DNA from 2 places in the Cytobacillus sp. FSL R5-0377 genome. Region 1 is predicted to be linked to the other one. Evidence: riboswitches for the same ligand, from Rfam matches in the RefSeq annotation. Region 1 holds a riboswitch; the other holds the start of a gene.
The links. Region 1 has a riboswitch for S-adenosylmethionine ahead of metK (methionine adenosyltransferase). Riboswitches for the same ligand answer to the same signal wherever they lie in the genome.

Region 1 (7,963 bases):
CGCTTCTCTTGCCACAAAATAAAGGGGCACACAAGCCGGGTCAGCTAGCGGGTCGTCCATATGCCACATGATTCTTGGAATCTCATTCATATATTCCTGAGGAGAGATGATGTAGCTGATGTTTTCAACACCCAGCTTTTCGGCTGTTTCTTTCGCCACATCAACCTCGCTGAAGCCATTGCGTTCAAAGCCGACAGAGAATGTTTTAATAGCTGGGTGAAATTCTTTCGCAATCGACGCAATAATGGAAGAATCAATTCCGCCTGAAAGGAAAGAACCTACAGGAACATCGGCACGCATATGCATTTTTACAGAGTCGAATAAAACATCTCTAATTTCTTTTGTAAAATCAGCTTCTGATTTTTGCACTGGATGGAAAGCAGCCTTCCAATAGCGTTTAATATCCATCGGCGCACCAATTTTTTTAGTAAAATAATGGCCTGGCTCAAGCTTATGGATCCCCTCTGACATCGTGTGCGGCTCAGGCACAAACTGATAGGTCAGATAATGCTGCAGGGAGTCATAGTTCAATACATCATTCTTAAGCGCCAATAAGATGCTCTTCTTCTCTGATCCAAAGAACGTGCGGTCTCCCTTATCGTAATAAAAGAAAGGCTTAATCCCAAATGGATCCCTGGCTCCATATAGGGACTGCTCCTGTTTATCCCAAATGACAAACGCAAACATACCGCGCAATTTTTCAACAGCCTTTTCTTTCATATGGCTGTAAAGCGCAATTATGACTTCTGTATCTGAGCTGGTTTCAAAGCTTAATCCTGCTTTGAGAAGTTCTTCACGAAGTTCCACATAATTATAGATTTCACCATTGAAGATGATCCAATATCGCTCATTCTCGTAAGTCAGCGGCTGGTGTCCGCTTTCAATATCAATAATGCTCAACCGGCGGAAGCCGAATTGAATATGATCATCAAAATAGTATCCTGAATCATCCGGACCCCGATGAGTAATGATATCATTCATATTTTGGAATTGTTCTTTATCTGCGTCACGGTAATTTTGTGCTTTTTCATGTACACAACCAATAAAACCACACATTATGTACGTCACCTACTCCATTCTTTTCTCAATATTAAGATACAGCCTCAGGCGGCTCTTTGTCTTAGAAAACATACCCTATAATACTACCACTAATCGCTAATAATTAGCACGCAGAATATAAAATGTTTCTATACGGAAAATTAAGCCATTATCCGAAGTTTATACGATACCATAAAATTATAAACGACTATAGAGCATAAAGACCGAAAAGTGATTAACACCCTATTAGTATTAGACGCAAAAAAGAAAGCGGGAGTTACATCATAAATGCAACTCCCGCTTTTTATATTACGCTTCAGAACGAAGAATTTCTGCTTTGTCAGTACGCTCCCAAGGAAGGTCAACATCTGTACGTCCGAAATGTCCGTAAGCAGCTGTCTGCTTGTAAATTGGGCGGCGAAGGCCAAGCATGTTAATAATTCCTGCAGGACGAAGATCAAAATGCTTTCTTACTAGATCAACTAATACATCTTCATCCACTTTGCCAGTTCCAAATGTATCAACAGAAATCGAAACAGGCTGTGCCACACCGATCGCATAAGCAAGCTGGACTTCAACTTTTTCTGCTAAACCGGCTGCAACAAGGTTCTTCGCTACATAACGTGCAGCATATGCAGCAGAGCGGTCAACCTTTGTAGGATCCTTGCCGGAGAACGCTCCGCCGCCATGGCGTGCATATCCGCCGTAAGTATCTACGATGATTTTGCGTCCTGTCAGGCCAGCATCACCTTGAGGTCCGCCGATAACAAAGCGTCCTGTCGGGTTGATGAAGTACTTAGTATTCTCATCAATTAGTTCTTTCGGAACAACCGGGTTAATAACATGTTCCTTCAGATTTCGCTGAATTTGCTCAAGGCTGATTTCTGGGTGATGCTGAGTAGAAATAACGATTGTGTCAATGCGCACAGGCTTGTCGTTTTCATCATACTCAACAGTTACCTGAGTTTTTCCGTCGGGACGAAGGTAAGGAAGGATTTCTTCTTTACGGACTTCAGTCAGGCGGCGGGAAAGTTTATGTGCTAAAGAAATCGGAAGAGGCATAAGCTCTTTCGTTTCGTTGCAGGCAAAACCGAACATTAATCCCTGGTCTCCTGCACCGATTGCTTCGATTTCCTGATCGCTCATTTGCCCTTCGCGTGCTTCAAGTGCCTGGTCAACCCCCATTGCGATATCAGCAGACTGCTCATCAATGGAAGTTAAAACAGCACATGTTTCGGAATCGAAACCATATTTGGCACGGGTATAACCGATTTCTTTTACCGTTTCACGAACGATTTTTGGAATATCTACGTATGTAGATGTTGTGATTTCACCTGCAACTAATACAAGTCCAGTTGTTACAGAAGTCTCTGCAGCAACACGGGCATTCGCATCTTTAGCTAAAATCGCATCTAAGATTGCATCAGAAATCTGGTCACAGATTTTATCCGGATGACCTTCAGTAACTGATTCAGAAGTGAACAAACGACGTTTTGTTGACATCTGGCTTCCTCCTTATAAATAGAAAATTGAGCGAGAATAAGAAATGGGGAAGCGGAAAAAATAACTTTTCCCTGTCATTTCATGGATCTCTGTTTGATACGGAACTCATTCCCTTAGTAGTATGAAATAAACATGGAGTTTTTATTAGAAAAATAGACAGCGCCGGCAAGAATGCCAGGTAACCATTTATCAGATTCATGCCAAAAACTCACATAAATAGTACATTCCAAAAGCCGTTCATTTCATTGCAAAATAAAAAACCTTCTCATTAGTGAAAAGGTTGAAAGCAAATCGATTCGCGCCTTTCACTCTTATCGTTCAAGGAATTACGTCCTTGCGTCAGGTTAGCACCTTTGCTGATTATTGCCTTTAGCAGGTTGCTGGGTTTCATAGGGCCTGTCCCTCCACCAGCTCGGGATAAGAGAGTATCCGTTCAAGGTTGAATCATACCGTATTTTATCGAACCATGTCAACAGATTTTCATTATTTTTCACAGTAAAATTCCGACTTTAAAAATTCTGCTTCATCCTTATAGAGAACAGCTTCCATCATCACACTTTTTCTTTAGAAATTTGTGCCTGTTTTTCGCAATCCATTTGTATGTCGGATTGCCCAGAAGTGCTGTGAGTGGTATATACAACAGGGTGCTGATTAAAAAGGTTGCAGGAAAGAGGAACAGAAGTCTCCTTACTGCAGTGTAACCCTTTTTCACGCTGCCTGCGGGAGTAATAATATGAAGCTCCCTCCGCAAATCATGTCTGGAAAACGATAAAGTGCCCTGCATTTTTTCATATTCCTGCAGGGAGATCCATTCGACTTTATTCAGCCAATCGAGTTTATTAAAAATCCTCTTTGTTTCCTTGCATAAAGAACATGTTCCATCATATAGGGCAATTGTCTTCATTTTAGATCAGTCCCATGATAAAATTAACACTTTCTTCTATAATAGCATATATCAGTTATAAGGTGATTAAAGTGGATTGCATGTCCAAATGTGACAATTTTATAACACAGACAAAAAAGTTTCGTAATAGTATAGACTAATCATTTCAATGTGTTATACTAATTTCGAGATGTAATCACTTTCATAAAAAAATCGGGAAAAAGGAAGGTATTCATCAGATGAACTCTGTAAGCATATCAAATGAATTGAGCGAATTACTAAATGGCAGCAACATTCAAGTGCAATTATCCGTTCCTCAGCTTGTGGAAAAGGTTCTAAACCGCAATGAAGGGTCCCTTACTTCTACTGGAGCTGTTCGCGCTACGACAGGAAAGTATACAGGGCGTTCTCCTAAAGATAAATACATTGTTGAAGAAGCATCAAATAAAGACAAAATGGACTGGGGCAGTGTAAACCAGCCCATTTCTGAAGAAGCATTCTCTAATCTTTATAATAAAGTAATCAATTACTTAAAAGAAAAAGAAGAAGTATTCGTATTCAAAGGATTCGCAGGTGCTGATAAAAAACACCGCATGCCTATCCAGGTAATCAATGAATATGCATGGCATAACCTATTTGCCCACCAGTTATTCATTCGCCCTGCAGAAGACGAGCTATTGGATCATCAGGCAGAGTTCACTGTCATTTCTGCTCCTAATTTCAAAGCAGACCCTGCTGTTGACGGAACAAAGTCCGAAACATTCATTATCATTTCATTTGAACGCCGCACCGTTTTAATTGGCGGAACAGAATATGCCGGTGAAATGAAGAAGTCCATCTTCTCTGTTATGAACTACATGCTTCCAGAAAACGGAATTCTTCCTATGCACTGTTCCGCAAACGTTGGACGGGAAGGCGATGTTGCTTTATTCTTCGGCTTATCCGGAACTGGAAAAACAACTTTATCTGCAGATCCGAACCGCAAGCTAATCGGTGATGACGAGCATGGCTGGTCTGCGAATGGAGTCTTCAATATTGAGGGCGGATGCTACGCGAAATGCATCAACTTATCCCGTGAAAAAGAACCGCAGATTTTTGATGCGATCCGTTTTGGTGCTGTATTAGAAAATGTAGTGGTAAACAGCGAAACCCGGGTTGCAGATTACGATGACAGCACTTTAACTGAAAATACACGTGCGGCGTACCAGCTTCAGGCCATCGATAATATCGTTGACCCAAGCATTGCCGGACACCCTAATACAATCGTATTTTTAACAGCTGACGCATTTGGCGTATTGCCTCCAATCTCTAAACTATCAAAAGAGCAGGCAATGTACCATTTCTTAAGCGGCTATACATCCAAGCTTGCAGGAACTGAGCGCGGCATTACATCACCGCAGGCAACATTCTCTACATGTTTTGGATCACCGTTCCTTCCGCTTCCTGCAAATCGTTATGCTGAAATGCTTGGCGAGAAAATCGATGAGCATAACGCAAAAGTCTTCCTTGTAAACACAGGCTGGACTGGCGGAGAGTATGGAGTCGGTGAACGCATGAAACTTGCCTACACTCGTGCAATGGTCGAAGCGGCACTCGAAGGTGAACTCAACAACGTAGAAACGATCAAGGACGAAATTTTCGGGCTGGAAATTCCTCAGCATGTTACAGGAGTGCCTGATGAAGTACTTCAGCCAAACAAAACATGGGCAGATCAGGCTGCTTATGAAACGAAAGCAAAAGAACTTGCTTCAAAATTCCGTGAAAACTTCAAGAAGTTTACAAGCGTTTCATCTGAAATTGAAGAAAAGGGCGGACCAATCGCATAATAGAGAAGAATTGCCGTTTATGCGGCAATTCTTTTTTGTATTAAGAATGAACGGAGGTGGACTTACACCCTCTTACTGGGTAGCGATTCGATTTTTTCTTCTTTCCTCTGCTGCCGTGGTACTAATCCCTCTGTTTAGTGCTCTTCGCAGCCCCTTTTCCGCTCTCGGTGGCACTGCTCCCTCTGTTTAGTTCCCTTGGGAGAGACTTTTCCCCGCCCAATGGCGCTATCACACCGATTAGTTCTTTTCACAGACTCTTCTCTGCTCCCAAGAGGCACTATCCCCTCTGATTAGTTCCCTTCGCATTCCTTCACCGCACCTGGAGGAATTCGCTTACAGTTACAGAAAACTTTGAACAAAAAAACGCCGGACCATGTCCAGGCGCTCTTCTAATTGGTTGAATTTAAGGAAACAAGCTGGTAAGTAATGAGTGTCTGGCTGTTTTCCCATTCCACTTTACGGATGACTCCCATTCCGTTCAGGTCGCCATCAATTGTCCTTTTTACCTCGACCGGGATATCGAGCGGATATAATCTGTATCCTTCTTTGACAAGTGAAAAATAATTCTCATCAAGTCTTTTTTCCCTTCCCTTTGTAACAATCATTGTGTTTAGCTCTAAAGGCATACCCATTGGTATCTCTCCTTCATTCTTATTACTTTCCTCTATTTTACCCCACCTGTTTCGGCTCTGAAAGCCTTTAAGTGAAAATCATTTGCTATACATGGCTTTTCATCCATGCACCCAAATCCTCTACCGTCTTCTGGTTCACGGCGGGCGGAAAGTAGTGGGTATATTCAGAGAAATACCAGCTATCCACATCTTTATTTAGAGCCTTAAGCCTTTTTTCAAGGCGATAGGAATGTTCCACTGAAACATTATGATCCTGTTCTCCATGAATGATTAAGACAGGTGACTGCAGCTGCTCCAGCTGAAAAAGCGGGGTGCGGTATTTATATCGTTCCGGAAACTTTGTCGGAGTTCCGCCAATTACACGTTTCATCATTCTCCGGAGATCCTTGCGCTCCACGTAGGTGAGAAACATATCACTGACCCCTCCCCATGTTACAACGGAGGCGGCTTTAGGAAACTCTATTCCAGTAAGGAGGGCCATTACGCCGCCACGGGAAAAACCAAAAATATGGACTCTTTTTACCCGGGCATGCTCCTGTAGAAGGTTAAACGCGGCAAATGCGTCCTGTCTGTCCTCCCCTGCGAAGTCTTCGTTTCCATCTCCACCCTGATTACCTCTGTAAAAAGGCGCGAATACAATAAAACCTTCACAGGCAAACTGGACAATCCGGGAAGGCCTTACTTTCCCGACATTTTTTATGCCTCCTCTCAGGTAAAGGAACCCATCATGCAGCTCCTCCCCCTTTGGCTCTGCCAGCAGGCCTTTTATATGTAGACCATTTGCATGATATGTGACAACAGATAATTCGATTGCCGGATTTGGCGAAGGGAATCTCTGTTTATTGATGATTTGGCCATTTTTAAAGTTCATGTTCTCATCCTCCCTTTTAAAGCTTCCTTTTATTCTGAGCATTTAGACCTTCATCTAAAAATGTTTCCATGGGCATTCACACATTTTTTTGATTTTCATACGATATCCTAGGATTTTTAATCTGACTCTTTAGCATAAGGGAGGTCTTATGGCTTATGAAAAAATGGATAAAAACAAGCATGCTGCTTATGCTTGCAGTGATGCTTATTGTTCCATTAGCAGCCTGCGGAAAGGATGAAATGCAAACTGTCCGCATTGCTGAAGTGACACGTTCTATCTTCTATGCACCACAGTATGTTGCCCTTGAGAAAGGTTTCTTTAAAGAAGAAGGGCTAAATGTAAAGCTTACAACAACAGCCGGCGGAGATAAAACAATGACCGCTCTGCTGTCGGACAGCGCTGATATCGCGCTTGTAGGTTCAGAAACCTCCATTTACGTTTCGGCTCAGGGCTCTATTGATCCTGTCATTAACTTTGCCCAACTAACCCAAACGGATGGAACATTCCTGGTTTCCCGCAATAAAATCGACCACTTTTCATGGGATATGCTGAAGGGCAAAACATTTCTCGGGCAGCGTAAAGGCGGCATGCCTCAGATGGCCGGCGAATTTGTATTGAAAAAGCATGGCATTAACCCGCATCAGGACTTGGAATTAATCCAAAATGTTGATTATGCCAATATTGCTCCGGCTTTCGCTTCGGGGACCGGTGAATTTGTCCAGCTATTTGAACCTACTGCAAGTGTATTCGAAAAAGAAGGTAAAGGATATATTGTTGCTTCCTTTGGAACCGAATCCGGACATATACCTTATACCACATTTATGACGAAGCAAAGCTATATTGATGAAAACAAGGAAACAGTTGAGAAATTTACAAGAGCGATCTATAAGGCACAGCAATGGGTTGAAGAGAATAGCGCGAAAGAAACGGCAGAAGCCATTCAAGGATATTTTGACAACACTGAACTTGAAATCATTGAAATGGTAGTAGACCGCTATAAGAGTCAGGGGTCATTTGCAACAGATCCTATTTTAGAAACCGAAGAATGGGAAAACCTGCAGAACATCATGGATGAAGCAGGAGAACTTCCTAAGCGCATAGAACACGGCACGCTTGTCAACACAGATATTGCTGAAGGGGTAATGAAGTAACTAGATAAAAGAGGAGGCGCCGACATGGATTTCCTGAAAGTTGATGCTGTGCACCACAC
Region 2 (7,963 bases), 260 kb from region 1:
TTGGTTTATTGGGTATGGGTTCACAGAGAAAGTTCCTCATTTTTCAACCTTCGGTAAAAACTACGCACGACGCTTTCACAATACGGACCTTTTTGAACAAATCTTCTATCGTATCTTAAAAGAAGCCATGACAAAGGGATTGGTCGACCCATCAGTTGCTTTTATTGATTCTACCCATGTAAAAGCGAATGCGAATAAAAAGAAGTTTGAGAAGAAAATAGCTCGTGTTGAAACAAGAAGTTACCAAGCTCAGCTAGATGAAGAAATTAATATCGACCGTGAGGAACACGGAAAAAAGCCCTTCCCCCCACAGAATAAAGAAGAGTCAAAAGAAATAAAGGTCAGTACAACAGATCCTGAAAGTGGCTATTATGTAAAAGATGAACGGGAGAAATTATTTGCTTATTCATTTCATACAGCATGTGATTCTCGTGGGTTTATCTTAGGTTCTCTTGTCACTGGTGGAAATGTTCATGATAGTCGCATGTTAGACCAACTCGTCACTCAAGTCAGGGATAAAGTTGGAAAGCCTGAATCTATCGCAGTTGATGCTGGATATAAGACACCCCACATAGCAAAATTCCTTATGGATCAAGAGATTAGACCCGTTATGCCCTACACTCGTCCGAGAACAAAAGACGGATATCTTAAAAAGTACGACTACGTATATGATGAACATTTTGATTGCTATATTTGTCCTGAAGGACAAATCCTTCCTTACCGCACAACGACTAGAGATGGCTACAAACAGTACACTTCAAATCCACAAAAGTGTAAAGAATGCCCTCTTTTAGAACGTTGTACTCAAAGCCAAAATCACACTAAAATGATTCATCGGCATTTATGGCAGGGTTACATAGATGAAGTGGAACATCTGAGACATACCGAACTGAATAAAACGTTATATGCAAAGCGCAAAGAAACGATCGAACGTGTCTTTGCGGATGCAAAAGAAAAGCATGGCATGCGTTGGACGACCCTAAGAGGGCTTAAAAAAGTTTCAATGCAGGCGATGCTTACTTTCGCTGCTATGAACCTTAAGAAACTGGCAAATTGGACATGGCGAGGACCATGTCCAGCTTAATTATTGAGGTATGCCAACTGAAAAATATGATAAAACCCCAGTTTCACAAAATGAAACTGGGGTTTGTCTACGGTCTGAAAGCTCCTTTGCATGAAGGAGCTTTTTCATATTGGTATTATTTTTCCTTAAGTATAAAATAAAAATAAAAATGAAAGCAGTGATCTGCATGTGTTTAATCCTCTTTGGATACAAAGTACATCCAAAATACAAGCTGATATTGGCCGCCAATCGGGACGAATTTTATGAGCGTCCAACTGCCCCGGCGCATTATTGGGAGGATCATCCCCACATTCTTGCCGGCCGGGATTTAAGGAAATTGGGAACATGGATGGGGGTCACAAAGAATGGTCGTTTTGCAGCGCTGACAAATTACCGCGATCCGAATGAAGTGACAGAAGACAAGAGGTCAAGAGGAGATCTGGTGGCTGATTTTTTGAAGGGCAGTGATTCGCCTGCTGACTTTATGCACAGGGCATCTGAACGGCGGAGCAGCTATCCCGGCTACAATCTGCTGGCAGGAAATATGGAGGAGCTTTATTATTATTCGAATGTGGAAGATAGAATAGAGCAGCTTCAGCCGGGAATATACGGAGTCAGTAATCATGTGCTGAACACCGAATGGCCGAAGGTGAAAAAGGGGAAGGAGGGTTTATCAGAGATTATAGATAATCCAGCCGGGGACTTAACAGAAGACCTGTTCACACTTCTCCGGAATACAGACCCTGTACCCGATGATTTGCTTCCCAAAACAGGAGTTTCACTTGAATGGGAACGGATTCTGTCTCCTTTATTTATCAAAAGCGATGGCTACGGAACAAGGAGTTCAACCGTTTTGCTGGTGTCAGAGGATGAGATTTTTTACAAGGAGAGGGTACATATTGGGGGTGAAAGAGCGGAACAGGAATTTATTCTCCAAGAATAAGAAGCCAGTTTAGGCGGCTGGCTTCTTTTATTTAGGCAATCGGTAAAGTAATGCGGACCGTTGTTCCTTCCTTTTCCCTGCTGTGGATGTAAAGGTTTCCGCCGTGGTTTTTAATGATTTTTTTGCAGATCATGATGCCAAGGCCGGTGCCTTTTTCTTTTGTACTGTAAAAAGGCTCACCCAGTTTGGCGAGGCGTTCTTCCGGTATGCCGATTCCTTCATCCTCGACACTGATGATGACAGATTGGTCTTCCTGACGGATATCGACGTTTATTTTGCCGCCCATTGGCATGGCTTCAATTGAGTTCTTGATGATGTTAATCAGGACCTGCTTAATTTTATCTTTTTCACATTTCACAAAGAACTCGCCGGGTGATTGAGTTAATTCGATCAGGATATTTTCCATAACCGCCTGGCTGTTTAAAAGGGTAATCACACTTTTTACAACGTTTGTCAGGCAGGTTTCTTCCATTTCGGTTATTTGAGGTTTGGCGAGAACGAGCAGGTCATTGACGATGCCTTCAATCCGTTCCAGCTCATTTAGAATGACCTCTGCGAAATTACCCTTATGTTCTTCGTATAATAGCTGCGTAAAGCCTTTAATGGCTGTAAGCGGGTTGCGGATTTCATGGGCAATGCCTGCAGCAAGCTGACCGACAACGGAAAGTTTTTCAGCGTTCTGCAGCTTTTCTTCAGTCTTCTTTTGTCCGGTTACATCTTTGATAATGATTTGGTATACCTTTCTGTTCTTGAAGGTGGTTGGAATCAGCTGGACTTCAGCTTTTCTTACTTGTCCATCGGTCCGGATCAGATTAAGCTCAAAATTCACGCTCAGCTTTGTTTGCAGAAAATCATCGAGGGTGGAATGTTCTGAAGGAGGGATGTAGTCGTGGAGGGAGGTGCCGATTATCTCTTTGATGCTCGTGAACCCAAAGAGCTTCTTTCCTTCATTATTGATATAGGTCCAAATCCCCTTTTGTGTCACCATTCCGATCGTATCCTTGGAGTACTCCACCAGAAAGCGGTACTTCTCCTGTGTTTCAAGAATTTCCTCTTCCATGATAATTCTCTGTGTCATATCCCGGATGATGCACATCATTTCTTTATCCTCATTAATGACTGTAAAATTGGCTTCCAGCCATAGGTAATGGCCTTCCTTATGTCTGAAACGAAAAGTCTCCCGTTTATGCGGGAGTTGTTCAAGATCTGCCAATGCATCTCTAAGAAGATCCCGGTCATTGGGATGGCAGTATGTATAAAGGCTGCTTCGATAAAAGTCCTGCTGCGTATACCCCAGCATTGATAGGCAGGAAGGGGAGACATATAAAGCAACGCCTTCTTTTGTCACTCTTGCAATCACATCGCTGGAATGCTGAATGGCCAGCTGCAGATTCCTCGCTTCGACTTTGTCGGCGAATAAATCTGCCGGATTCTCGGTCATAATCATTTTGTCCCTCCTTTATTGAGAAATGACACTTTTCCATTATTATACATGAGATAGAGGTATAGACACATAGGATTTAACTATCATTTTTTAGAAGAGTACATAGCATACGGGTTAATGACAGAGCGGATTCAGACCAGGAGGCGGTAATCAAATAAAATATATTTAAACTTTATATTGACTTTCTTTACTTTAAGATGGTAAAGTATTAAGCATATTAACAACCGCATATTAAAAATCTTCTTATCAAGAGAGGTTGAGGGACTGGCCCTATGACACCTCGGCAGCGGACAAAATTGTACCGTGCCAAATCCAGCAAGCATTGCTTGAAAGATAAGAAGAGGACCATTGATAAATGCTGCCCTCTTCTTTCTTTAGAAGAGGGTTTTTGTTTTACGCGGAAATATTGCATCAAGATTCTATTCATAAACATATGAATAATTCTTATCAAGAGAAGCAGAGGGACCTGGCCCAATGAAGCTTCGGCAGCAGGCAGACTGCACTGTGCCAAATCCAGCAGGCAAAAGCCTGGAAGATAAGGAGAGGACTTTAAAAAACCTCTTCTGATGGAAGGGGTAAATTTCAGGATATAATTCTTAGTTTTCGGATTGGAATAGTTAGACAATGAAAGGTGACAGGTACCTATACCAGTTCATCAAATTGGTATAGGTGCCTGTCACCAACCACCACAAAGGAGAGAGGCTGCATGATAGAGTTTCAGAATTTAAAGAAGGTCTATAAAAGCGGAGGTCAGCAGGTAGCTGCTCTGGATGGAATAGATTTAAAGATTAATAAGGGGGAGATTTTCGGGGTGATCGGCTTCAGCGGTGCGGGAAAGAGCTCTTTGATCCGCTGTGTCAATTGGCTGGAGAAGCCGACTTCAGGAAAGGTCATTGTCAGCGGCCATGACTTGACGGCTTTATCTGTTAGAGAAATTCGCGAAGTGAAAAGAAACATAGGTATGGTCTTTCAGCATTTCAATCTCTTAAACTCGAAAACAGTGTTTGCCAATGTGGCGATGCCGCTCACACTGGCTAAGGTCTCGAAGGGTGAAATAAAAAAGCGTGTCCATGAACTATTAGAATTCGTGGGGCTTGCCGACAAGGCGAACAGCTATCCTGATCAGCTGTCAGGCGGACAAAAGCAGCGGATCGGAATCGCCCGGGCGCTCGCAACACAGCCTTCCATTCTATTATGTGATGAAGCAACTTCTGCTCTGGATCCGCAGACAACCAGCTCGATCCTGCAGCTGCTGAAGAAAATAAATAAAGAATACAACATTACGATTCTGATCATTACTCATGAAATGTCTGTTATCAGGGAGATCTGTGATCGTGTCGCTGTCATCGAGGCAGGGAAGATTATTGAAGAAGGAACTGTCTTCAATGTCTTTTCTTCACCCCAAACCCCAACAGCGAAAAACTTTGTCAGCACGGTTATGAATGATCAAATACCTGAATCCATTAAGCAAGTGATTGAAAAGCAGCAGGGGCTTCAAAAGGTATTCAGAATCAATTTTGTCGGGAATTCTGCCGGCCAGCCGCTGCTTTCACAGGTTGCTAAAAAGTTTAATATTGACTTCAACGTTCTGTTTGGAAATATTACAGAACTGCAGGGAACCCCGTTTGGCAATCTCATTGTCGAATTCCAGGGGCAGGACAGTGAAATCAGAAGGGCGATTCAGTACATCAGCCAGGAAAAAGTTTCAATAAAGGAAGTGACTGCACGTGCTAGTTAACCAGGAAAAAATCATTGAAGCCTTAATCGAAACGGTCCAAATGGTGGCATTTTCACTGCTGTTTTCAGCTCTTATCGGACTCCCGCTTGGCATATTGCTTGTTGTGACCAGGAAAGGGCATCTGCTGGAAAACACCGTTGTTTTTAACATCATAAACAGCATTATTAATATTTTTAGATCAGTTCCTTTCATCATTTTAATGGTAGCCATTATCCCAATTACCCGGATGATTGTCGGAACATCGATTGGAACCGCCGCAGCCGTAGTGCCTCTTGTCTTTTATGCAGGACCCTACATTGCGAGATTAATAGAAAATTCATTGCTCGAGGTGGATCCAGGCGTCATTGAAGCGGCAGAAGCAATGGGAGCGACACCAGGACAGATCATTTTAAAATTCCTGATTCCTGAAGCACTTAGTTCGCTGGTATTGGGCTTTACCATTGCGACAATTGGTCTGGTAGGAGCATCTGCCATGGCTGGGGCAGTTGGAGGAGGCGGCCTTGGTGACCTTGCCATTACATACGGCTATCAGCGATTCGATACAACCGTCATGCTGATTACTGTTGCAATCTTAGTGGTCATGGTTCAGGGCCTTCAGTCATTCGGAAATCTCTTATCCAAAAAAATCAGAAGAAGATAACATAGGGGGAAATACATCATGAACAAACTATTTATATCATTCATTATTTTAGCATTGGCTGTCTTTACTGCCGCATGCTCAAGTACTACAGGCGGAGAAGAAACAAAGAAAGTTAAATTGGGTGTCAGCGGATCAGATACACGCATTTGGGATTTTATTGCTGAGAAGGCTGAAAAAGAAGGCATTGAAATTGAGGTTGTGACATTCTCTGATTATGTACAGCCAAACGTTGCCCTTGCCGAAGGTGATCTAGATGTAAATGCATTCCAGACAGTCGCTTATTTTGACACTTTTATTAAAGAGCATAATATGGATCTTTCACCGATCGCGACAACTGTTTTAGCACCAATGGGCCTTTATTCGGAAAAAGTAAAATCAGTCGAAGACATTCCGGAAGGCGGCAAAATTGCCATTCCAAATGATGCTTCAAATGGGGGAAGAGCGCTTCTGTTACTGGAGGAAGCCGGCCTGATCAAACTATCCGAGGACTATGATGGAAATCTTGATCTGAATAAAATCGTTGAAAATCCAAAGAACCTTGAATTTGTAGAAATGGTCTCAGCGCAGACACCTCGTGCTCTTCCAGATGTCTCTGCTTCAGTCGTTAATAACGGAATTGCCGTAGACGCAGGCATGAACCCAACTAAGGATTCTGTTTTTATTGAAAGCGAAACCGCTACGCCGTACGTAAATATCATTGCTGTCAGAACAGAAGACAAAGATAACAAAACGCTTAAGAGAATTGCTGAACTTTACCAGGAAGATGATGTAGCTGATTTCATCACAAAAGAATATGACGGAAGCATGATTCCGACTTTCATTCCATTAAGTGATATTGGCTGGTAATTAATATACAAAGGAGGAAAAATGATGACGGCACCTGTAAAAGCATTAGTTGAACTGAAAGAAGCAATCAAGAAAAATGTTGAGGATAATAAAGAACTTTATCTTTCAGCGAGCCATCAGATTCATGCGAATCCGGAAATAGGGAATGAGGAGTTTTTTGCCTCTGGCTTGCTAGCGGGCATCCTTGAGAAGGAAGGGTTTGAAGTAGATCGGGCAGTAGCCGGGCATGAAACTGCTTTCCTGGCCCGAAAGAAATCCGTTAAACCGGGACCGTCCATTGCTTTCCTTGCAGAATATGATGCCCTTCCCGGATTGGGCCATGGGTGCGGCCATAATATTATTGGCACGACAAGTGCAGCAGCAGCCATTGCGTTAAGCAAGGTTATTGATGATACGGGAGGAGAAGCAGTCGTATTGGGGACCCCCGCAGAAGAAGGCGGGCCAAATGGGAGTGCCAAAGGCAGCTTTGTGAAACATGGCTTGCTTGAAGGCATTGATGCGGCTCTTATGGTTCATCCCTCAAACCATACCCGCCTGACCAGTTCATCACTGGCAGTTGATCCGCTTGACTTTGAGTTTATCGGCAAGCCTGCCCATGCAGCAGCTTCACCGGAGGAAGGAATAAATGCACTGGATGCGGTTATTCAGCTTTTTAACGGAATCAATGCCCTCCGACAGCAATTAAAGGATGATGTGCGTATCCATGGAATAATTACTCACGGCGGCGATGCGCCGAATATTATCCCTGAATATGCAAAAGCCCGATTCTTTATTCGTGCTTCCACCAGAACGAGTTTAAATGAGGTAACTAGAAAGGTGAAAGCTGTCGCGGAAGGTGCCGCCCTGGCAGCAGGAGCAAAGCTGAATGTTATTGCTTTTCAAAATGAAGTAGATAACCTCCTGTTAAACAAGACATATGACCAGGTGTTTAAAGAAGTGATAGAGGACTTGGGAGAAAAGGTTGTAGAAGGGGACAGAGATGGAATCGGTTCTACGGATGCCGGCAATATCAGTCAGGTGGTGCCAACCATTCACCCTTATATCAAAATCGGTGCTGATGATCTCGTTGCCCATACTGTTCCATTCCGGGAAGCAGCAGCATCTGCAAAAGGAGACGAAGCGCTGGTAACCGGAGCAAAAGGGCTTGCACTCACTGCCTTACAGCTGATAACGAAACCGGATTTGCTTAAAGCCATTAAACAGGAATTTCTGGAGCGGAAAACGGCTGAATAGAAAATAAAAGCTATCCTTTTGCGGGATAGCTTTTCCTCATTTTTGTGAGTGTTTTC

Region 2: another riboswitch for S-adenosylmethionine. It lies ahead of NSQ49_RS15390 (methionine ABC transporter ATP-binding protein); the one in region 1 lies ahead of metK (methionine adenosyltransferase).

Annotation. Positions count from the first base shown of each region.
Region 1 is NZ_JBBORA010000001.1:3,287,233-3,295,195, reverse strand. Features, by position in the region: gene asnB (asparagine synthase (glutamine-hydrolyzing)) at 1-1,056, opposite strand, end outside; gene metK (methionine adenosyltransferase) at 1,348-2,541, opposite strand; SAM riboswitch class I at 2,850-2,965, opposite strand; gene NSQ49_RS16850 (thiol-disulfide oxidoreductase DCC family protein) at 3,071-3,445, opposite strand; gene pckA (phosphoenolpyruvate carboxykinase (ATP)) at 3,664-5,250, shown strand; gene NSQ49_RS16840 (DUF2584 domain-containing protein) at 5,640-5,882, opposite strand; gene NSQ49_RS16835 (alpha/beta hydrolase family protein) at 5,968-6,753, opposite strand; gene NSQ49_RS16830 (ABC transporter substrate-binding protein) at 6,909-7,904, shown strand; gene NSQ49_RS16825 (ABC transporter ATP-binding protein) at 7,929-7,963, shown strand, end outside.
Region 2 is NZ_JBBORA010000001.1:3,026,104-3,034,066, forward strand. Features, by position in the region: gene NSQ49_RS15375 (IS1182 family transposase) at 1-1,084, shown strand, start outside; gene NSQ49_RS15380 (NRDE family protein) at 1,251-2,006, shown strand; gene NSQ49_RS15385 (PAS domain-containing sensor histidine kinase) at 2,038-3,453, opposite strand; SAM riboswitch class I at 3,691-3,790, shown strand; SAM riboswitch class I at 3,892-3,992, shown strand; gene NSQ49_RS15390 (methionine ABC transporter ATP-binding protein) at 4,157-5,188, shown strand; gene NSQ49_RS15395 (methionine ABC transporter permease) at 5,178-5,828, shown strand; gene NSQ49_RS15400 (MetQ/NlpA family ABC transporter substrate-binding protein) at 5,847-6,674, shown strand; gene NSQ49_RS15405 (M20 family metallopeptidase) at 6,699-7,907, shown strand.